Regions from separate parts of the Arthrobacter sp. KUASC02 genome, predicted to be linked through region 1. Evidence: riboswitches for the same ligand, from Rfam matches in the RefSeq annotation. Region 1 holds a riboswitch; each other region holds the start of a gene.
The links. Region 1 has a riboswitch for cyclic di-AMP ahead of AC6JAC_RS10245 (NlpC/P60 family protein). Riboswitches for the same ligand answer to the same signal wherever they lie in the genome.

Region 1 (5,891 bases):
CACCACCGGCTATGGCGCAAGCGGCGGCAGTTTCTCGGGGTCCGGGAGTTCGTCCAGTTTCTAGGCCCGGGAATGTCGGCGGGGGGCCGCCGGTGTTCCGTCTCGGGGTCTCGACAAGAATCCGGGATCGGAGGAAGCTGGGCATCGTAAGACGATCGCTACATCGGTTCGCCGCATGGGTTCAGGCCCGGCAAACCGACTCCGCTGGCCGGTCGCCGTTGTGGCCCGGACAGCCCCATCCGCAACTCTGATTGATGGAGAGAGCCATGACCACGAATGTTGTCGCTCAACTCGCAGTGAAGTCGCACAATTCTCCGGACGAACAGCGCCGCCCCGACAAGACGGAAGTGGATCTTGTCTCCGTCGACGCCTACACCATCGGAAGGTTCAAATTTGAACCCGGCTGGCGCTGGTCCGAGTGCATCAAACCCGTTGTTAAGACCGAATCATGCCAGCTGAGCCATGTTGGTTTTTGCGTTTCCGGCAAACTCACCGTCCAGACCGCTGACGGCAACCAGATCAACATCGCCGCACATGACTCCTACAGCATCCCGCCGGGGCATGACGCGTGGGTCGAAGGGGACGAACCCTTTACCGGTGTGGAGTTCGTCAGCGCCGCGGTCTTCGCCAAGTCACCCGAGTAACCGGCCGCGAGTAGCCGGCCGCGCCGGAGCAGCCGGGCGCTAAACAGCCCGGTTGGCTGCGGCGCAACTACCGCATCGGCGCAACTACCGCAGCACTAGTGCGGGTTCACTGCTGCGGGTGGATCTTGTCAATCACGAAGTCCCCGCCGGGGATGACAGTGGTCTGATGGCCGTCGTCGAACCGCACCACGTACGGCGGCGCTCCATCCGCACCGTGAACCTCAACGATCTGGCCGTGCCGCTCCGACGATCCGACCGTCTTGCCCCGGATCGTGATCCGGTCTCCCTGGGTTGCCTTCATGGCAATCACCTCCAAGAACCAGAGTACGAGCCTCGGGGCGGGGATAACAGGGCCGTTGCGCACTGGAAGTTCGAGGGTGCACGGCTGGGGAAACGACTGAACTGGCCATATCTCGGGACCGAGGGGGACCTGCAATGGCGGAGGAGAAACCCACCAACTGGTGGGCTACGCTGCCCGGCTTGCTGACCGCCGCAGCAGCTGTGATCACCGCTCTGACGGGGCTGCTGCTCGGGCTGGGACAACTGGGGGTGTTCGACGCCGGCCGGCCGGCGGCTTCGACGGCGAGCGCCTCCGGTACGGCTTCCCCGGGCGCTTCTGCCGGCACCGTACAGCCAGGGGCTGGTGCGTCATCGTCCGGGTCCGGCTCCGGCAACGGAAACGGCGCGGAGTGGAAGGTAACCCTGCCGACCGAGCGCACGTACCGGGCCGCCGACGTCGAATATGAAATTCTCAGCGCGAGTGCGCGCCCCGATGTGTCCGGCAAAATCGCACTGACCCTCACGCTCAGGTGCACCAACCACGGCCGGTATGACCTCAACTTCTGGGACTCAACGTTCAGGCTGAACGTCAGTGGCGTCAGTTACTCCCCCGACCCCGGCCTGAACGAGCTGGTGGCGGGCGATTCGAGCAAGTCGGGTGACGTCCGATTCACCGTTCCGGCGGACACCCGCGACGCGCTGCTGCGCATTAAATTTGCGGAAGGCGAGAGCTCGGCCCGGCTCGCCGTCTCGCCGCCCTGAGGAAACTGAGGAACTAAGGAAACTGAGGAAACCGAGGAAACCGCGAGCCCGGCCGGAGTGTGAATACGCGGAAGGCCGGCGACCTGCTGCCCCCAAGGCAGCTGATCGCCGGCCGTTGCGCCCGCACTGTGTGCGGGTTACGCCCCCGCTGGTGCGCCCGCTTGATGAAGCGGCGGGGAGTCTAGGCTCCGGGGCGGACGAAGGTCACGCCGCCGGTGGCCGTCAGCCAGGAGAGAGGGTGCGTGACGGTGGCGTTTACGCCGTTCATTCCGCCGCTGATCACCTGGCCGTCGCCGATGTAGATGCCGACGTGGCCGGACTGCACCACCATGTCACCGGGCTGGGGCTCCCCCACCACGGAACCGTAGTTCATGAACTGCATGGGCCCGAGGTCGCCCACCGGAATACCGGCTGAGCCAAGGGCCTTTTCCACCATGGCGGTGCAGTCCTGGGTGATGCCCAGCTGCGCGTAGGCGGCAGAAACCATGGCCGCATTGACACCGCCGGCAGCAGGCGCAGGGGCGGGAGCGGGCACCGCGGCCTGGACCTGCACGGAAACAGCGGGAGCAGCAGGCGCCGGAGCTGCCGCGGGGGCGGGGGCGGACGCCACTGCGGGGGCAGGCTCTTCGACCGGCACCTCCACAGGGGCGGGCGTGGTGCTGACGTCCGGGCGTTCATAGCTGATCCTGACGTGGGAATCAGCGCTGAGCGGTGCACCCACCTGGGCATTGTTGTCAGGGGCGGACGCCGGAGCTGAGTCACGTTCCGCAGGGGCCTCAGCGGCCTGTGCAGCCATGCCGCTGGACAGGACCAGGCCCGAGGCAGCGGCTATGACCGCAACCTGCCGGCCCACCCTGCTCCGACCCCCGGCCGAAGTGGCCCCGGAGCGCCCCGCGGGCGCGGTTGAGCGATGATGAGCGGGCAGTTTACGTGAAAGCATGAATTAACCTCTCCCGATGCCTGCGAGGTTAGCTGTCGGATTCGGATGGGAGACACCCGGCCGCAGCGGCCGTCCGCAGTGCGGATGGCGTGCGGCTTCACCCCGAAGACCTGCCCAAACTATGCAGGTCAAAAGTGGTTTCCCCGTCCCTGCCGGATGGTTTTGATCGGATCCCGGACCGCGGCAGGGTTAGGCAATCCGCCCGGGAGTGCCGGTATCTGAGACAACGGGCACCGTTCCACCGTACGTGGGTCACCGCCGGAATGTCACATCAAGGTAACGGGTCCGCCGGGCGCTCCCCTGGCACCGCTGCGGCCCGACGCAGGCGGCCCCCCGCAGGTAGCGGTACTCCACATATACTTGGATCCGCGGTTTGTCAAATTCGAGTGTTTTCCATTGACGCCGCGAGGCGTAGTCTACGTGCATGTTCTTGCGGGGGGACTCACATGCCTGGAGGAATCATGCGTTGGTCAAATCGCCCTGTCCACAACCAGCCACGCCATGTGGCGGAACTCCCGGCGCCTACCGCCGGGCATAGGAACAACCGGCGCTGGGTCGCCATCCTCGGAGCGCTGCTGCTGGCCGTCAGCACGGTAGCGGGCGTCGCCGGCACATCGAAAGCCGCGGGACCAACCATCGTCAGCCTCACGTTCGACGACGGCCTCGCCAGCCAGTTGGCCGCCGCGCAGGAGCTGAAAGCCCACGGCCTGGTGGGAACCTTCTTCATCACCACGTCCTTTGTGGGCCAGTCCGGGTTCCTCACCCAGGCGAACCTGCAGACGCTGGCCGCCGACGGCAATGAGATCGGCGGACACAGCGTGACCCATCCGGACATGACAACGCTCAGCGCAGCGGCTGCAAGCGCGGAGGCCTGCAACAGCAAGTCGACCCTCGAAGGCTGGGGCTTCACCGTCCGCAACTTCGCCTACCCCTTTGCGGCGGAGAATGCGACGGCACGGTCAGCGGTCAGCGGCTGCGGATATTCCACGTCCCGGGGCCTCGGCGACATCCGCTCTCCCGCCAGCTGTGCCGGCTGCCCCGTCGCCGAAACGCTGCCGCCGCCGGAACCCATGGTCACCAAGGCACCGGACCAGGTGGCCGCGACGTGGAGCCTGGCGGACCTGCAGGCCACCGTCACCAACGCCGAGACGACCGGCGGCTGGCTGCAGCTGACCTTCCACGAGATTGCCAACGGAACGGACCCGTCCCTGTCGATCAGCCCTGCACTGTTCAAGGAATTCGTCACGTGGCTGGCCGCGCGGACAGCAAACGGTACGACGTCGGTCCGCACAGTCGCGCAGGCATTGGGCCAGTCCCCGGTGTCGTCACCATCGCCCTCACCATCGCCCTCACCTTCGCCGTCTCCGTCTCCGTCCCCCTCGCCGTCGCCGTCGCCGTCGGGCTCGTTCACGGACGTTCCGGCGAACGCACAGTTCTTCACGGAGATCAGCTGGCTCGCCTCGCAGGGGATTTCCACCGGCTGGATTGAAGCGAACGGAACCAGCACCTACCGTCCGGCGCTCGCCGTCAACCGCGATGCCATGGCCGCCTTTATGTACCGTCTCGCCGGAAGTCCGGCGTTCACACCGCCCGGCACCTCGCCGTTCATCGACGTCACGCCACAAACGCAGTTCTACAAGGAAATCTCCTGGCTATCGTCGAGGGGCATTTCCACCGGCTGGGATGAAGGCAACGGCGCCAGGTCGTATCGGCCGCTACAGACAGTGAACCGGGACGCCATGGCTGCCTTCATGTATCGCTTTGCCAGCAGCCCCGCCTACAACGCACCGGCCAGTTCCCCGTTTAGCGACCTGGTCCCGCAGACGCAGTTCTACAAGGAGATCACCTGGCTCGCGTCAATGAACATCTCCACCGGCTGGGATGAAAGTAACGGCACCAAGACGTTCCGTCCCGTCCAGCCCGTGAGCAGGGATGCCATGGCGGCCTTTATGTACCGCTACAACACCGCCTTCCCAAGGTAGGACACGGCATGGAGCGGAATTCCAGGTGAAACACTATTGCGTGGCGATCTGCCAGCTGAGCGATCAGCCACCGGAGGACTTCGACGTCAATACCGAGCTCCTGATCCTTGAGGGCAAGGAACTCCATGTGGCGACGTGGGACGCGGAGCCGCGGGACGGCGGCTTCGACGTCCTGGTCCTCAACGACCGCGTGAGCGCCCTCGGGTTCATGGTGGTCACCGACTGGGAGTTCCTGGAAGGCAGGGCCTACGCGGTGGTGGAGCGACGGGCCGGCGGCTGAGGGGCATCCGCCCGCGACAGCACGGCCGCCCGCCTCAGCCACGGATCCGGATCCCCCGCCCAGCGGTCCAGCACAACATCCGCCCTCGCCCTCGCCTGCCCTTCCAGCCCTGCGATCAAGGGACGGACGACGTCGTGTGCGAGGGGGTCCGCCAGCTCGCCCAGTTGCGCCTCCCGCACAAAGCCCTCGATCCGGGTCAGGTCGGAGTTGTCCAGGAGGGCAACCCGGGACTGCAGCAGGACAACCGCCGCCAGCCGGCGTTCGAAGACGGGCACCGACCACAGCTCGGTGCTGAGCGCGGTAATGTCATCGTGCGCCAGGTCGCGGTGGCGGCGCAGCATGTCGCGGACGGTCCCCCGCACGGCACCCACCGAGGCGCCGTAGTACTGAAGACCGTCGCCGAACCGGGCCTGTGCTTCTTCTGCCCGAAGCCAGGAGCTCTCACGCTGCAGCGAGGCATCCACGAAGTCACAGGCATCAGTCACCCCACCATTCTGCCGTTCCCGCCGGTGGAAGACCGAACTCCGGAAGGCGTTTCGTCGCGGGCTACCGCGGGCAACCGATGCGGCCGCTAGGGACAAGGTAGTCCTCCGGTCCTGCGGCGTGAGATGCTCGGTCCCATGCGTGAACTGGTCGTTCTCGGCACCGCCTCGCAGGTTCCCACGCGGAGCCGCAACCACAACGGGTACCTGCTCCGCTGGGACGGCGAGGGCCTGCTCTTCGATCCCGGCGAAGGCACCCAGCGGCAGATGATCCACGCCGGCGTCTCAGCCAGCCAGGTGACGCGGATCTGCCTGACCCACGTCCACGGCGACCACTGCTTCGGGCTTCCCGGCGTCCTGTCGCGCATGGTGCTCGATGGTGTGCAGCACCCGGTGGACCTGCATTTTCCGGCTTCCGGCAGCGAGGTGGTCCGTGCCCTCGTGTCCCTCGCCTCACCCGGCCTCGACCTGCGGCTGCACCCGCACTCCGGACCGGGGCCGATCGCGCCCGGGCTCGAGGTG
Region 2 (5,891 bases), 1.9 Mb from region 1:
CTGACGGCCACGCAGTTTGAACTCCTCCGTTACCTCATGGAAAACCCCAAGCGCGTGGTCAGCAAAGCCCAGATCCTGGACCGTGTGTGGGACTACGACTTTGGCGGCCAGGCCAATATCGTGGAGCTCTACATTTCCTACCTGCGCAAGAAGGTGGATGCCACGCACCCGCCCATGATCCACACCGTCCGCGGCGCAGGCTACGTCATCAAACCGGCGGACTGAGGTGCCCACGCTTTCCGGCGAGATCCGCAAGGACCGCCGCCGCTGGCTCGATCCGTCCACGTGGCACCTCCGCACCCGGCTGGTGCTGGTGGCCATGGCGTTGCTGGTGGCCATCTGCGGCGCCATTGGCCTGTTCAGCTACGCGTCCATGGATTCCTTCCTGACAAAGCAGCTCGACGATCGCTTAAGCCAGGCCTCAAGGCTCTCCAACGAAGCGGGCAGGCCACGCCTCGGCAACCCGGCCGGCAGGCCCGACCCGCTGGAGGGCAAGGGCCAAGGAATCGGAACCCTCATTGCCCGGATCGACAACGGAAATGTCAGCACCGCCGGGTTCCTGGCCAACGACGCCACGACCGCATCGCTCTCGGCCGAGGACGACCAGGTGCTGTTGGCCCTCCGGCACGACGCAAGCCCGGTTGACCGGACACTGTCCACCGGCTCCTACCGCCTGGTTGCCGTGGAAGCGCAGTACGGGGACGTGATCGTCACCGGGCTCCCCCTCGATGAAAAGCAAAACACGCTCAACTCACTGGTGTGGACCATGGTGATCGTGTCGCTGGGAGGGCTGGTCCTGATCGGACTGGCCGGAACGGTCCTCATCCGCCGCACCATGAAACCGCTCGAGCAGCTGTCTGAGGTGGCCACGCAGGTTTCTAACATGCCGCTCGACGCCGGCGAAGTGGCACTGGCGGTCCGGGTACCGCCGTCGAACGCGCACCCCGGAACTGAAGTGGGCAGCGTGGGCCACGCCCTCAACCTCATGCTGGACAACGTGTCCAAGGCACTCGAGGCCCGGCAGCAGAGTGAGACGAAGGTGCGCCAGTTCGTGGCGGACGCTTCGCACGAGCTGCGCACGCCGCTCACTGCCATCCGCGGCTACACAGAACTGATGCGGATGACCGAGGACTTCACGCCTGACGGCAAGAAATCGCTCGCCAGGGTACAGAGCCAGTCGGAACGGATGACCACCCTGGTGGAGGATCTCCTGCTGCTGGCCCGGTTGGACGAAGGCCAGCCGCTCAAGATCAGCGATGTGGACCTGACGCAACTGGTGGTGGAAACCGTCAGCGACGAGAAGGTCATGGCGCCGGACCGCGTCTGGCAGCTTGAACTGCCGGACGAACCCGTTGTGGTCCGCGGCGACGCCAAGCAGCTGCACCAGGTCCTGGCCAATCTCCTCTCCAATGCCCGCAAGCACACGGACCCCGGAACCACCGTGGTCACCGGCGTGATGCGGTCCGCCGACGGCAGTGCCGTGGTGACGGTGACGGACAACGGTGCGGGGATACCGCCGGAGTTCGTCGACCGGGTCTTTGCCCGCTTTGCCAGGGCGGACGCCGCCCGCACCAGTCCGGCCCGCTCCGCTTCAGGTGCGGGCGCCGGCGGCGCAGCCGCGTCCGAAGGAACCAGCGGGCTGGGCCTGTCGATCGTGCAGTCCATCGTGGAAGCGCACGGCGGAACCGTCGAGGTAAATTCCCGCCCGGGCCGCACCGAGTTCGCCCTCCGCCTGCCCTGCGAGCCGCCGGCAGCCTAACTCCGGTTCCAGAGCGGCGAGCCAGCCGTTCCGGCGCAAGTCAACGCGCCGCCGTCGTGATCCTCGTTACCGAAATGTGACTTAAGCGCGATACTCCTGTACCGTTTTTAGAGTGCGGCCACCGTTCTAGCCGCATATCCGGATGGACGCCAAACTCTGCCGCTACCCGGATTTCCTCATGATTAGGCAGAGGCGGGGGACCCAGGTCTCCGGGCATCTTGCACAGCCGCCCTCGGGGTGAAGCCGACACGTGAAGTTCCGTGCGGCCGGATGACCTCATCCGAACCCGACAGCTAACTCCGCCGGCATCGAGAGGCAACCATGACTAAATCCACGCTAGAAGTACGTCCGGAGCGCGCTTCCGACGAGTCCAAGACGCCTGCGGAACGTTCGCGCCACCGCGCCGAGCCAGCCACCACCGCATCCCCATTGGCCCGGCTTGCTGCCGGACTGCAGGGTTCCGGCCGCCGCGCCGCTGTAGTAGCCACGGCCTGCGCCGTCCTGATCGGAGTCGGCGCCGCCGGCCAGGCTTCAGAACCTGCAGCCCCGGCTACGTCTGCAACCGGCGAAGCCAGCGCCGCAACCGCAAACGCCGAGTCGAAGCTCGCGTTCGAAAAGATCCTGGTATCGGCCATGCCCGCCCCGGCGTCCGTCAGCCTGGCAGCTCAGTCGTCCGACGTGCAGCCGGCACCGGAGGAGAAGTCCGCACCGGAAGCACCGGCACCCGCGCCTGCACCCGCACCTGCTGCGGCCCCGGCACCGGCTCCTGCCCCGGCACCGCCAGTAGCCGTGGACGACCCCGCAGCTGCCCAGGCGTACGCCGCCTCGCAGCTCGGTACCTACGGCTGGGCGGCCGACCAGATGCAGTGCCTGACCACCCTGTGGACCAAGGAATCCGACTGGAAGACTACAGCCACGAACGCCAGCAGTGGCGCGTACGGCATTGTCCAGTCCCTGCCGGCCGAGAAGATGGCCAGCGCCGGATCCGACTACCTGACCAACTTCCGTACCCAGATCAATTGGGGCTTGAACTACGTGAAGGAACGGTACGGTTCCCCCTGTGGCGCCCTGAACTTCCACTACGCCAACAACTGGTACTAAGCCGGCGCACCCTCGCCGGACTTGGTCCGCATGAGCCGAAGGCCCCGAATCCACGTGATTCGGGGCCTTCGGCTTTTTTGCGGGATTTGGCTCCGGCTAGTTCTTCCGATCGCTGCGCCCCCGTTCCCGGGGCCACAAGGTTTTCACAAGGTTGTGGAGTGACTCTGGGTCGCCGCCGCTTTCCATCGTCTTCCAAGCGGCGGCCGGCCCCCGGGCCGTCGTCAAGATGCAGGGAGCACAACAATGAAAAAATGGTTAGTTCCGACGGCCGTCCTGGCCTCAATCTTCGCGGCTGCCAGTCCGGCCGTTGCAGCCCCTTCCGGCCCGCCGATCACTGTGGACGGACCCGCTTCATTCATGAACTGTGGTTTTCTCGTCACCGGTGAAGTCACCGGTAAGGCCAAAAACATCACGACTCCCTCAGGGGACATCATCAGCACTTCTCCCGGGCTGAAGATCACCCTGACGGGGCCAAACGGAAAGCCCCTGAAATTGGTCATCACCGGAGTCCTCTTCTTTTCGTTCCCCAGCGAGAATGTGGTCGAAGTGAGAGCGACCGGCAATAACCTCCTCCAACTCCCCTCCCCTGACGGGCTCGTCCTCACGCGGGGGAATGTCAACTTCTCCGTGGACTCCGACGGCAACGAATTGCGGAGATTCTCCGGGGCCGGCACGGCAACGAACATCTGCTCGCTGTTGGGGCCCTGACGCACCATCCGCGGCGGCGGTGCGTCCACCAATGACGGTGGATGCACCGCCGCCGTCTCCTTGCCCGTTTCCAGACAACGGCAAAATCCCACAGGAGCTGCACAGCTTTGGCCTAAATCCTTCATATCCGCCGGTCGCATAGTGGAACCATGACGCTCACTGACCAGGCCGCGGGATCCATACTCCAACCGCAATCGCAGCCGCGGGCCGCCGTCGATCTTCCGTCCGGCAGCGTTTCGCCGCCCGCAACGGGGCAGACCCGCCGCGCACCCATCGACGCCAGAACCCCGGGGGATGCAGGAACTGCCCTCCCCGTTCTTGATGTGGTCATCCCTGTCTACAACGAGGAGCGGGACCTGGAGCGATCCCTGCGGCACCTGCACGCCTATCTGCTCGGCACCTTCCCGTACGCGTTCCGGATTACCGTGGCCGACAATGCCAGCACCGACGGCACGCTCAAAGCAGCTGAACGCATAGCCCGTGAGCTCCGCGAAGTCACCGTGGTCCGGCTGCCCGCGAAGGGGCGCGGCAACGCCCTTCGCAGTGTCTGGCTGGCTTCGCCGTCACCCGTTCTTGCCTACATGGACGTGAGTCTTTCCACCGACCTCGCGGCGCTCGCCCCGTTGGTGGCGCCACTCATGTCCGGGCACTCCGATCTCTCCATCGGAACCCGGCTGGCGCGCGATTCGCAGGTGGTCCGCAGCCCTTGGCGTGAGTTCATTTCACGCGGCTACAACCTTCTGCTGCACGTGCTGATGGGTGCACATTTCAGCGATGCGCAGTGCGGATTCAAGGCAATCCGCGCAGACGTTGCCCGCCGCCTCCTTCCGCACACCGCGGACAACGAGTGGTTTTTCGACACCGAGCTGCTGATCATGGCGGAAAGATGCAGACTCCGCGTGCACGAGGTACCGGTTGACTGGACGAGCGGTGCCGACGCGGGCGTGGACCTGGTGCAAACGGCCATCGCAGACCTCCGCGGCATGTGCCGCCTGACCCGCGACCTTGCGACGGGCCGCATTCCGGTACGGGAGCTTCGCGCCGATCTCGCCCGGGTTTAGGTCCCTTTACTGCGACGGCTACGCTTCCCTGAGCCACGCCATGGCTGCCTTGGGGCAGGTGAAATAGCGCGTTGGGGCGGCAGGAGCGTTAATGCTGAGGAAGAAATTGGCCATGGCCCGGTCCACCGGGGACGATCCGAGGAGCGCTACCCTTGCCACGGTGCTGGGACTGGCAAAGACCCGCCGGGCCCCGCGGCTCATGGACGCCGTCGCGGCCATATCCACCAGCATCGGAAATGACCGCCCGCCGCTCAGGTCGTTGACAGCCGCCATGACAGCCAGGGCAGCTTCCTCGCAAATAGCCAGGCCTGGAATCCATTGCACATGCAAAACTCCGGTGTGCAGCTGAACGATACCTCTATTGCCGGCAATCGGGATTTCGGTCATCCTATCCCCCCAAGATAGTTTCAGACGTCCCTCCCGAGACTACTGGACCGAAAACCGGTTTGGGGTCAGAACCGGAAGGAAATCCTCCTGGCACCGGAATCGTCCACGTCCGTGGTCACGGACACGCCGGAGTAGTCCGCAAGGTGCAGAACACCGTCCGGCAGGGGGCCGGTGTTGGGCCCGATGGCAACGGTCCGGATCCCGGCGGCCAGCCCGGCCGCAATGCCAGCGGGGGCATCCTCAAAGACCAGCGCGTCGGCCGGGTCCACACCGAGCAGTTCGGCGGCCCGGAGGTAGCCTTCCGGGTGCGGCTTGCCCCGGGTGACAAGGTCGGCCGTGACGGCGGTGGCCGGCATGGCCAGCCCGGCTGCGCCCATCCGGATATCGGCAAGGATCCGGTCGGCGGAAGTCACAAGCGCCACGGCATCCGCCGGGAGGCTGCGCAGAAGTTCAGCGGCCCCGGGCAAGGCGACAATCCCTTCCGTCCGGACCCGCTCCATGGCGCCCAGTTCCTCGGTCAGGGCCACCACGTCGGTGCCGGCGGGAGCAAACCGGCGCACCGTGTCCCCTGCCTGCACGCCGTGCGAGGTGCGGAGGATCTCGGCGATGTCCAGTCCGTAACGGGCCGCAAACTCGCCCCATACCTGCTCCACAATCGCCGTGGAATCAACCAGGGTGCCGTCCATGTCGAAAAGTACGGCTCTGGCAGAAACAGTGGAGACCGACGACGCGGCGATGGGCGATACGGCGGCGTCTGGGTGGAAGCTCATGCTTCCATCCTGCCCCACGCCGGGGAGGCGAAGGATTTTGTGACTTAGCCGTTCGGCCTTTGGGGGAGGTACTGCACCGCCCACTTGTTGCCGTCCGGGTCCGCG
Region 3 (5,891 bases), 1.7 Mb from region 1:
ATTTCGCCGGAGCGCCGCTGTGGTCTGTCCTAGCCTGGGCACCGGGGGAGTCAGCGTGAAGTCCTCGATCACGGCCCCGCCGCGGAGGGCGATCCCCACGCTGTGCGGCAACTCCACGTGGGCGGCGTCCAGCGGTACCAGCAGGCCCCTCGCCAGGAGCCAGTCAACAGGGCCGACGTCGGGGCCTTCATTGAGGACGGAAGCCCGCCGCTGGGCCTGGGGCACCGCGCCCATGGCCCAGTTCCCGAAACGGGCCAGGAGCGCCGTGGTGCGCTCCGGGGCGGTGGCGAGGAGCCGTTCCAGGGCCTCGGGCGTGGCTGTCCAATGCTGCAATGACAGGGCGGCTTCCATGGGTGTTGTGGCGGGGTGGATGGAGGCGCCGCTGTGGTGCAGTTCGCCCACCAGTTGCACCACGCGCTGGGCGAAGGCCGGCTGCAGCCGGACAAGTTCCGTGTAACTCCTGCCCAGTCCCGCCGGATATATCCCTACGACGTCACGGAGGCTTCCTACCGGAAGGTAGTAGCGCTGGCGGGCCCCTGCCGGCAGTGCGATACCGTGCGGGGGCTCGGCGCGGTGCACGAGGGCGAGTTCTTCAAGGGAGTGCAGGATCCGTTCGATGGCGGACAGCGATGCGCCGCGGATGAGTTTCTTGAGTCCGGCGGCAGAGGCGCTGTGGGCTGTGTCCGTGTTGGTGCAGAGGTGAAGCGTCTCCAGGACCTGCATCTGCGGCCGGTTCAGGCGCTCCAGTGCACGCTGCACGCTGACCCTGGCGCTGGCCCGCGCCGCGAGGGCCGCAAAGTCCGGAACGTTGGGTGAGACCAGGTCCGGCCGCGCGGAGAACAGGGCCCGCAACGAGTCGTCGCTGCGTGCCTCCAGTTCCTTGCTGAGCGCGCGAATAAAGGACATCAGTCCAACGTTACCGCCCGCCGGACTTTCCTGCCCGGCGGCGGGCGGCGACGCCGTCGATCACCAGGAATATCATCAGGAGGAACGCCAGCGGCAGGCCGTACAGGGCCAGGGATGTCACCCACACCGGGGCGGCACTGCCGCCAAAGGCGATGGCCATGACGGCGCCCACGGCAGCCAGCGAAAAGACAGCAATAACCGCCGCAACTATCATCAGGGGCCGCCGGTAGCGGGAGGGTGTCATGGAAGTAACGCTAACAGCCCGGCTGAGCCCGTGCCGCAAAGCGGGAATCCGGGTCCCGGCAGGATAACCTTGAAGATACAGACCAACATGGTCCGGGCAGCCATACCCTGAACCCGCATATCAGTGCGGATGCGGTGGCCGCCGGCCGTGTCACAGGAAGTCCAGAACGAAGAAGGTTGATTACGTGCCTACCGGCAAGGTCAAGTGGTATGACAAGGAAAAAGGCTTCGGATTCCTCGCAGGTGAGGACGGCCAGGAAGTATTCCTGCCCAAATCCGCCCTGCCCGAGGGTGTAACGGAGCTCAAAGCCGGCACGCGCGTGGAGTTCGGTGTGGCCGACGGCCGCAAGGGAGCCCAGGCCCTCGGGCTGCGCGTGCTGGACAAGACCCCGTCCATCGCGAAGGCAAAGCGTCCCAGCGCCAAGGACCTGGCGCCACTCGTCCAGGACCTCGTGACCGTGCTGGACAACCTGTCCGGGACGCTGTCCGCCGGAAAGTACCCGGAAGGCAACAAGGCCAAGGCGATTGCAGCCGCCCTCCGTAAGGTTGCCGACGAGCTGGACGCTTAGGCATCCACATGACTTCCCAACCTGACCAGAGCACCCCCAAACCGGCGTCCAAGCCCCGTGCCGGCGTCCCCGTGTGGCGCGTCGGAAAACCGGATGCGGTGCTCGCTGCAGCCGTGGACTTTGCCCGGGCTGCAGTGGAGGGCATCGCCCCGGCCGAACAGATCGGACAGCACCTAGGTGCCAAGAGTGAAGGGGACCGCGTTGTCACTCATCTCTTCGAGTCCAAGCTGGCCGGGTACCAGGGGTGGCAGTGGTACGCGGTGCTCACCCGCAATTCCCGCTCCAAGGTCGTCACGGTGAACGAACTTGGCCTGCTGCCTTCGGAGGATTCCATCCTCGCGCCGGAGTGGGTGCCCTGGGCTGAACGGGTGCGCCCCGAGGATGCCCAGGAAAATGAACAGGACGCGGAGGCGCCTGTTGTGGACGCCGACGCCCAGGACACTGCCCCGGCGGGCTCCGGCGACGGCGCCGCGGTCTCCGTTGACGACGATTCCGACGATTCCGACGATTCCGACGACGACACCGACGACGATTCCGACGACGACAGTGACGCACCGGAGGAACAATCCGGCTCCGCCCGCGAGACCGACTAGAGCACTTAACGACGACGGCGTCGTCCGGGACCAAACCCGGACGACGCCGTCGGACGTTAACGCGTCAGCAGCAGCTGACTTCCTACTTCCGCAGTTCTCCCACGACGTAGTCGATGCTGGAGAGGAGGGCCGAAACGTCGTCCGGGTCGATCGCCACGAACGTGGCGATGCGCAGCTGGTTGCGGCCCAGCTTGCGGTACGGTTCGGTATCCACGATGCCGTTGGCGCGCAGGACCTTGGCAATTGCGGCTGCATCGATCGAATCATCGAAGTCGATGGTGGCGATCACGTTGGAGCGGTCTTCTGCCTTGGCAACGAACGGCGTGGCGTATTCGGAGGCCTCCGCCCAGTCATAGATGCGGCCGGCCGAATCGGCGGTCCGTGCCGCGGCAAACTCAAGACCGCCGCTGGCGTTCAGCCACTGCACCTGGGCGTCCAGGGTCACCAGGGTGGCCAGCGCCGGGGTGTTGTACGTCTGGTTGAGCCGTGAGTTGTCGATGGCGGTCTGCAGGTCCAGGAAATCGGGGATCCACCGGCCGCTTGCCTTGATCCGGGCGGCGCGTTCCAGGGCCGCGGGGGAGAAAAGCCCCAGCCACAGGCCGCCGTCGGATGCGAAGTTCTTCTGCGGGGCGAAGTAGTACACGTCGGCTTCCGAGACATCGACGTCCAGGCCGCCGGCAGCCGAGGTGGCGTCCACCAGGACAAGCGATCCTTCATCCGCGCCGGCAACCCGCTTGACCGGTGCTGCCACGCCTGTAGAGGTCTCATTCTGCGGCCAGGCGTAGACGTCCACGCCCGCCTCCGCGGCGGCTACCGGCCGCGTCCCGGGCTCGGCCTTGATGATGGAGGAGGCGTCCAGGAACGGAGCCTTATTCGTAGCCGAGGCGAACTTGGAGCCGAATTCGCCGAACGAGAGGTGCTGGGCCTTGCTGTCCACCAGTCCGAACGCCGCGACGTCCCAGAACGCCGTTGAGCCGCCCACTCCGAGGATGACTTCGTAGCCTTCGGGGGCGCGGAAAAATTCGCTGAGGCCGCTGCGGACAGATCCCACCAGGTTCTTCACCGGGGCCTGGCGGTGCGACGTGCCGAGGAGGGTGGCAGAGGCGGCAGACAGTGCTTCGATCTGTTCGGGGCGGACCTTTGATGGCCCGGCGCCGAACCGTCCGTCCTTGGGCAGGAGGTTGGCGGGGATAGTGATGCTGGTGTCACTCACAATGGCTCCAATTTATCGGCGTGGACGTGGTTTCCGGCGTGGACGTGGGCCCGGCAGTGCACGGGTTCCTGCAGGGGAATCCCCTATATTCTGCCTGACGTGCCTGCGGGGGAGGGAACGGCATCCGTCATAGTCCAGTCACTGAGACATCCCGGCGGCAGGTCAGAGCGATACGCTGAAGATTATCCGGAGTAATTCAAAATAGGCTAAGCTGGATGCTGTCGTACAGTGGGTCGCGAAGCCGGCCTGGCTGATCCCGTGGGGCTTTTCCCAGCGGCTGGTTGGTGGATGCAGGTCCACCCCGCCGAGGCCAACGTGGAAGCCTTTGCGCGGTACGGTGGGACTGACGCAAGGACTGTGCTCGAGGAGCTGAGCTGGATGACCGATCTGATCGACACCACGGAGATGTATCTTCGGACAATCTTGGAGCTTGAGGAAGAGAACATCGTGGCTCTCCGCGCCCGGATTGCCGAACGGCTGCGCCACTCCGGACCCACCGTTTCGCAGACCATCGGGCGGATGGAGCGTGACGGGCTGGTGGTTGTTTCGGGGGACCGGCACCTTGAGCTGACTGAAACCGGCCGGAAACGCGCCACCGAAGTCATGCGCAAACACCGCCTCGCGGAACGGCTCCTGGCCGATGTGATCGGACTGGACTGGGCATATGTCCATGACGAAGCCTGCCGTTGGGAACACGTCATGAGCGAGCGGGTGGAGCGTCGCATCTTTGAACTCCTCAACCACCCCACCGTTTCCCCCTACGGCAATCCCATTCCGGGACTGGCGGCGCTCGGCGGTCAGCCGACTCCCGCTTTCACCGACGGTGTGGTCAACCTCCTTGAAGCCATGACCGCGTACGGGGCCGACTCACGTATCACCGTGAGCAGGCTGGCCGAACCCATCCAGGTTGAGCCGGAGTTGCTGGTGCAGCTGGATGAAGGCGGAATCCGGCCCGGAGCGTCCCTGGCCCTGGAGCGCGTCGGCGAATACATCTCCGTGCGTGTGCCCGAGATCGAAGGCGCGCTGGAGCTGCCGCCCGAGGTTGCGGCCCACGTGTTTGTTACGGTCAGCTAACCGCCTCCTTGTAGGACCACCTACAACGTACTGAGACCCAGATAACGGAATTATTACCGCGCTGATTAATCGCCTATAGTTGAGCACTAGCGCCGATACAAAAGCGTTACCTGATCCGAAGCCGAGCTCTGCCAGCGGATCAGTGTCAGAACCATCTCCTGGCAGAGGCGGAGGAACCACAATCGGCCGTTGAAAACGGCCTTGGGGTGAAGTCCGTCAGCGGCAAGTCACCTCCGACGAAGGATTCCCTAGGGACACCTGTGCCGGATGCCTTGCAATGGCGGACCGGGTCTTTGCACTCTCTGACCCGAATCCGACAGCTAACTTCGCAGGCTCTCCAGAGAGGATAATTCTTGACCACGCAGACCGTCAGGGGCCGCCGCAGGGCGACCGGTCCCGCTTCGGAGTACCCCGTGGCCGAAGCCGTTATGACGGTCAGGCCGCGCGATGCGCACCGTGATGCACGCCGGCGCCGCAGCCTGTTCAGCCAGGTGACGGAGTTCGCTTCGGCGAGCGGCGTGGGTCAGAAGGCCGGCATGGCCCTGGCCGCCACCGGACTGGTGCTCACCGTGACCGTCCCGTCGACGGGCCCCATGATGTCCACTGCGGACACCGGGAATGCCGGCGTGGCCGCTTCGGTTGCGGCGCAGCCGGAGGTTTCCGCCGCTGCCGGCGCCAAAATCGACTTCAACCGCACCTACGTTGCCACCAAGGGCGATCCCGACGGCAAGCTCAAGCAGCTCCTGAGCGCGCAGTCCGCGGGCACCATCACCCGCGCGGCTTCCGCCGGGAGCCTTGGGGCACCGCTGGAACACCTGGTTTCCGCGTCGCCCTTCGGTTTCCGGGTCAGCCCGATAACCGGCGGAGCCGGTGAGTTCCACCGGGGCCAGGACTATGCGGCACAGTGTGGCACCAGCGTCCTGGCTGCCGCCAGCGGAACGGTCACGTTCACCGGCTGGCACCCCTACGGCGGCGGCAACCGCGTGGTGATCGACCACGGCAACGGCCTCGAAACCACGTACAACCATCTTTCGTCGTCAAGCGTCCAGGTCGGCCAGAAGGTCAGCCGAGGCGAGGTTGTGGCCCTCAGCGGGACCACCGGCGCCTCCACCGGCTGCCACCTCCATTTCGAAGTAATGGTCAACGGCGAAGTCGTCGACCCCACCGGCTGGCTCTGACCCAAACGATGGGTCGCTCTCGCATTCCTGTGACATGCCGTGACCTGAATGTGACATTCGTTCGGAATTCCTGTACCGTTTAGAGCACGCCAACTTTTCCGAAGTTGGCGCTCTT

Region 2: another riboswitch for cyclic di-AMP. It lies ahead of AC6JAC_RS18780 (aggregation-promoting factor C-terminal-like domain-containing protein); the one in region 1 lies ahead of AC6JAC_RS10245 (NlpC/P60 family protein).
Region 3: another riboswitch for cyclic di-AMP. It lies ahead of AC6JAC_RS17850 (M23 family metallopeptidase); the one in region 1 lies ahead of AC6JAC_RS10245 (NlpC/P60 family protein).

The regions. Positions count from the first base shown of each region.
Region 1 covers NZ_AP046053.1:2,227,623-2,233,513, reverse strand. The annotation lists gene AC6JAC_RS10265 (DUF5129 domain-containing protein) at 1-64, shown strand, start outside; gene AC6JAC_RS10260 (cupin domain-containing protein) at 267-644, shown strand; gene AC6JAC_RS10255 (DUF1918 domain-containing protein) at 751-945, opposite strand; gene AC6JAC_RS10250 (hypothetical protein) at 1,080-1,685, shown strand; gene AC6JAC_RS10245 (NlpC/P60 family protein) at 1,867-2,625, opposite strand; cyclic di-AMP (ydaO/yuaA leader) riboswitch at 2,629-2,821, opposite strand; gene AC6JAC_RS10240 (polysaccharide deacetylase family protein) at 3,087-4,607, shown strand; gene AC6JAC_RS10235 (hypothetical protein) at 4,633-4,887, shown strand; gene AC6JAC_RS10230 (DNA alkylation repair protein) at 4,854-5,372, opposite strand; gene AC6JAC_RS10225 (ribonuclease Z) at 5,508-5,891, shown strand, end outside.
Region 2 covers NZ_AP046053.1:4,095,342-4,101,232, forward strand. The annotation lists gene AC6JAC_RS18770 (response regulator transcription factor) at 1-225, shown strand, start outside; gene AC6JAC_RS18775 (HAMP domain-containing sensor histidine kinase) at 227-1,759, shown strand; cyclic di-AMP (ydaO/yuaA leader) riboswitch at 1,907-2,081, shown strand; gene AC6JAC_RS18780 (aggregation-promoting factor C-terminal-like domain-containing protein) at 2,081-2,860, shown strand; gene AC6JAC_RS18785 (hypothetical protein) at 3,082-3,360, opposite strand; gene AC6JAC_RS18790 (dolichyl-phosphate beta-glucosyltransferase) at 3,718-4,629, shown strand; gene AC6JAC_RS18795 (DUF7793 family protein) at 4,648-4,953, opposite strand; gene AC6JAC_RS18800 (HAD-IA family hydrolase) at 5,082-5,786, opposite strand; gene AC6JAC_RS18805 (glyoxalase superfamily protein) at 5,831-5,891, opposite strand, start outside.
Region 3 covers NZ_AP046053.1:3,887,198-3,893,088, reverse strand. The annotation lists gene AC6JAC_RS17880 (helicase-associated domain-containing protein) at 1-906, opposite strand, end outside; gene AC6JAC_RS17875 (hypothetical protein) at 917-1,150, opposite strand; gene AC6JAC_RS17870 (cold-shock protein) at 1,335-1,718, shown strand; gene AC6JAC_RS17865 (DUF3027 domain-containing protein) at 1,727-2,311, shown strand; gene serC (phosphoserine transaminase) at 2,394-3,524, opposite strand; gene AC6JAC_RS17855 (iron-dependent transcriptional repressor DtxR) at 3,903-4,598, shown strand; cyclic di-AMP (ydaO/yuaA leader) riboswitch at 4,738-4,948, shown strand; gene AC6JAC_RS17850 (M23 family metallopeptidase) at 4,952-5,776, shown strand.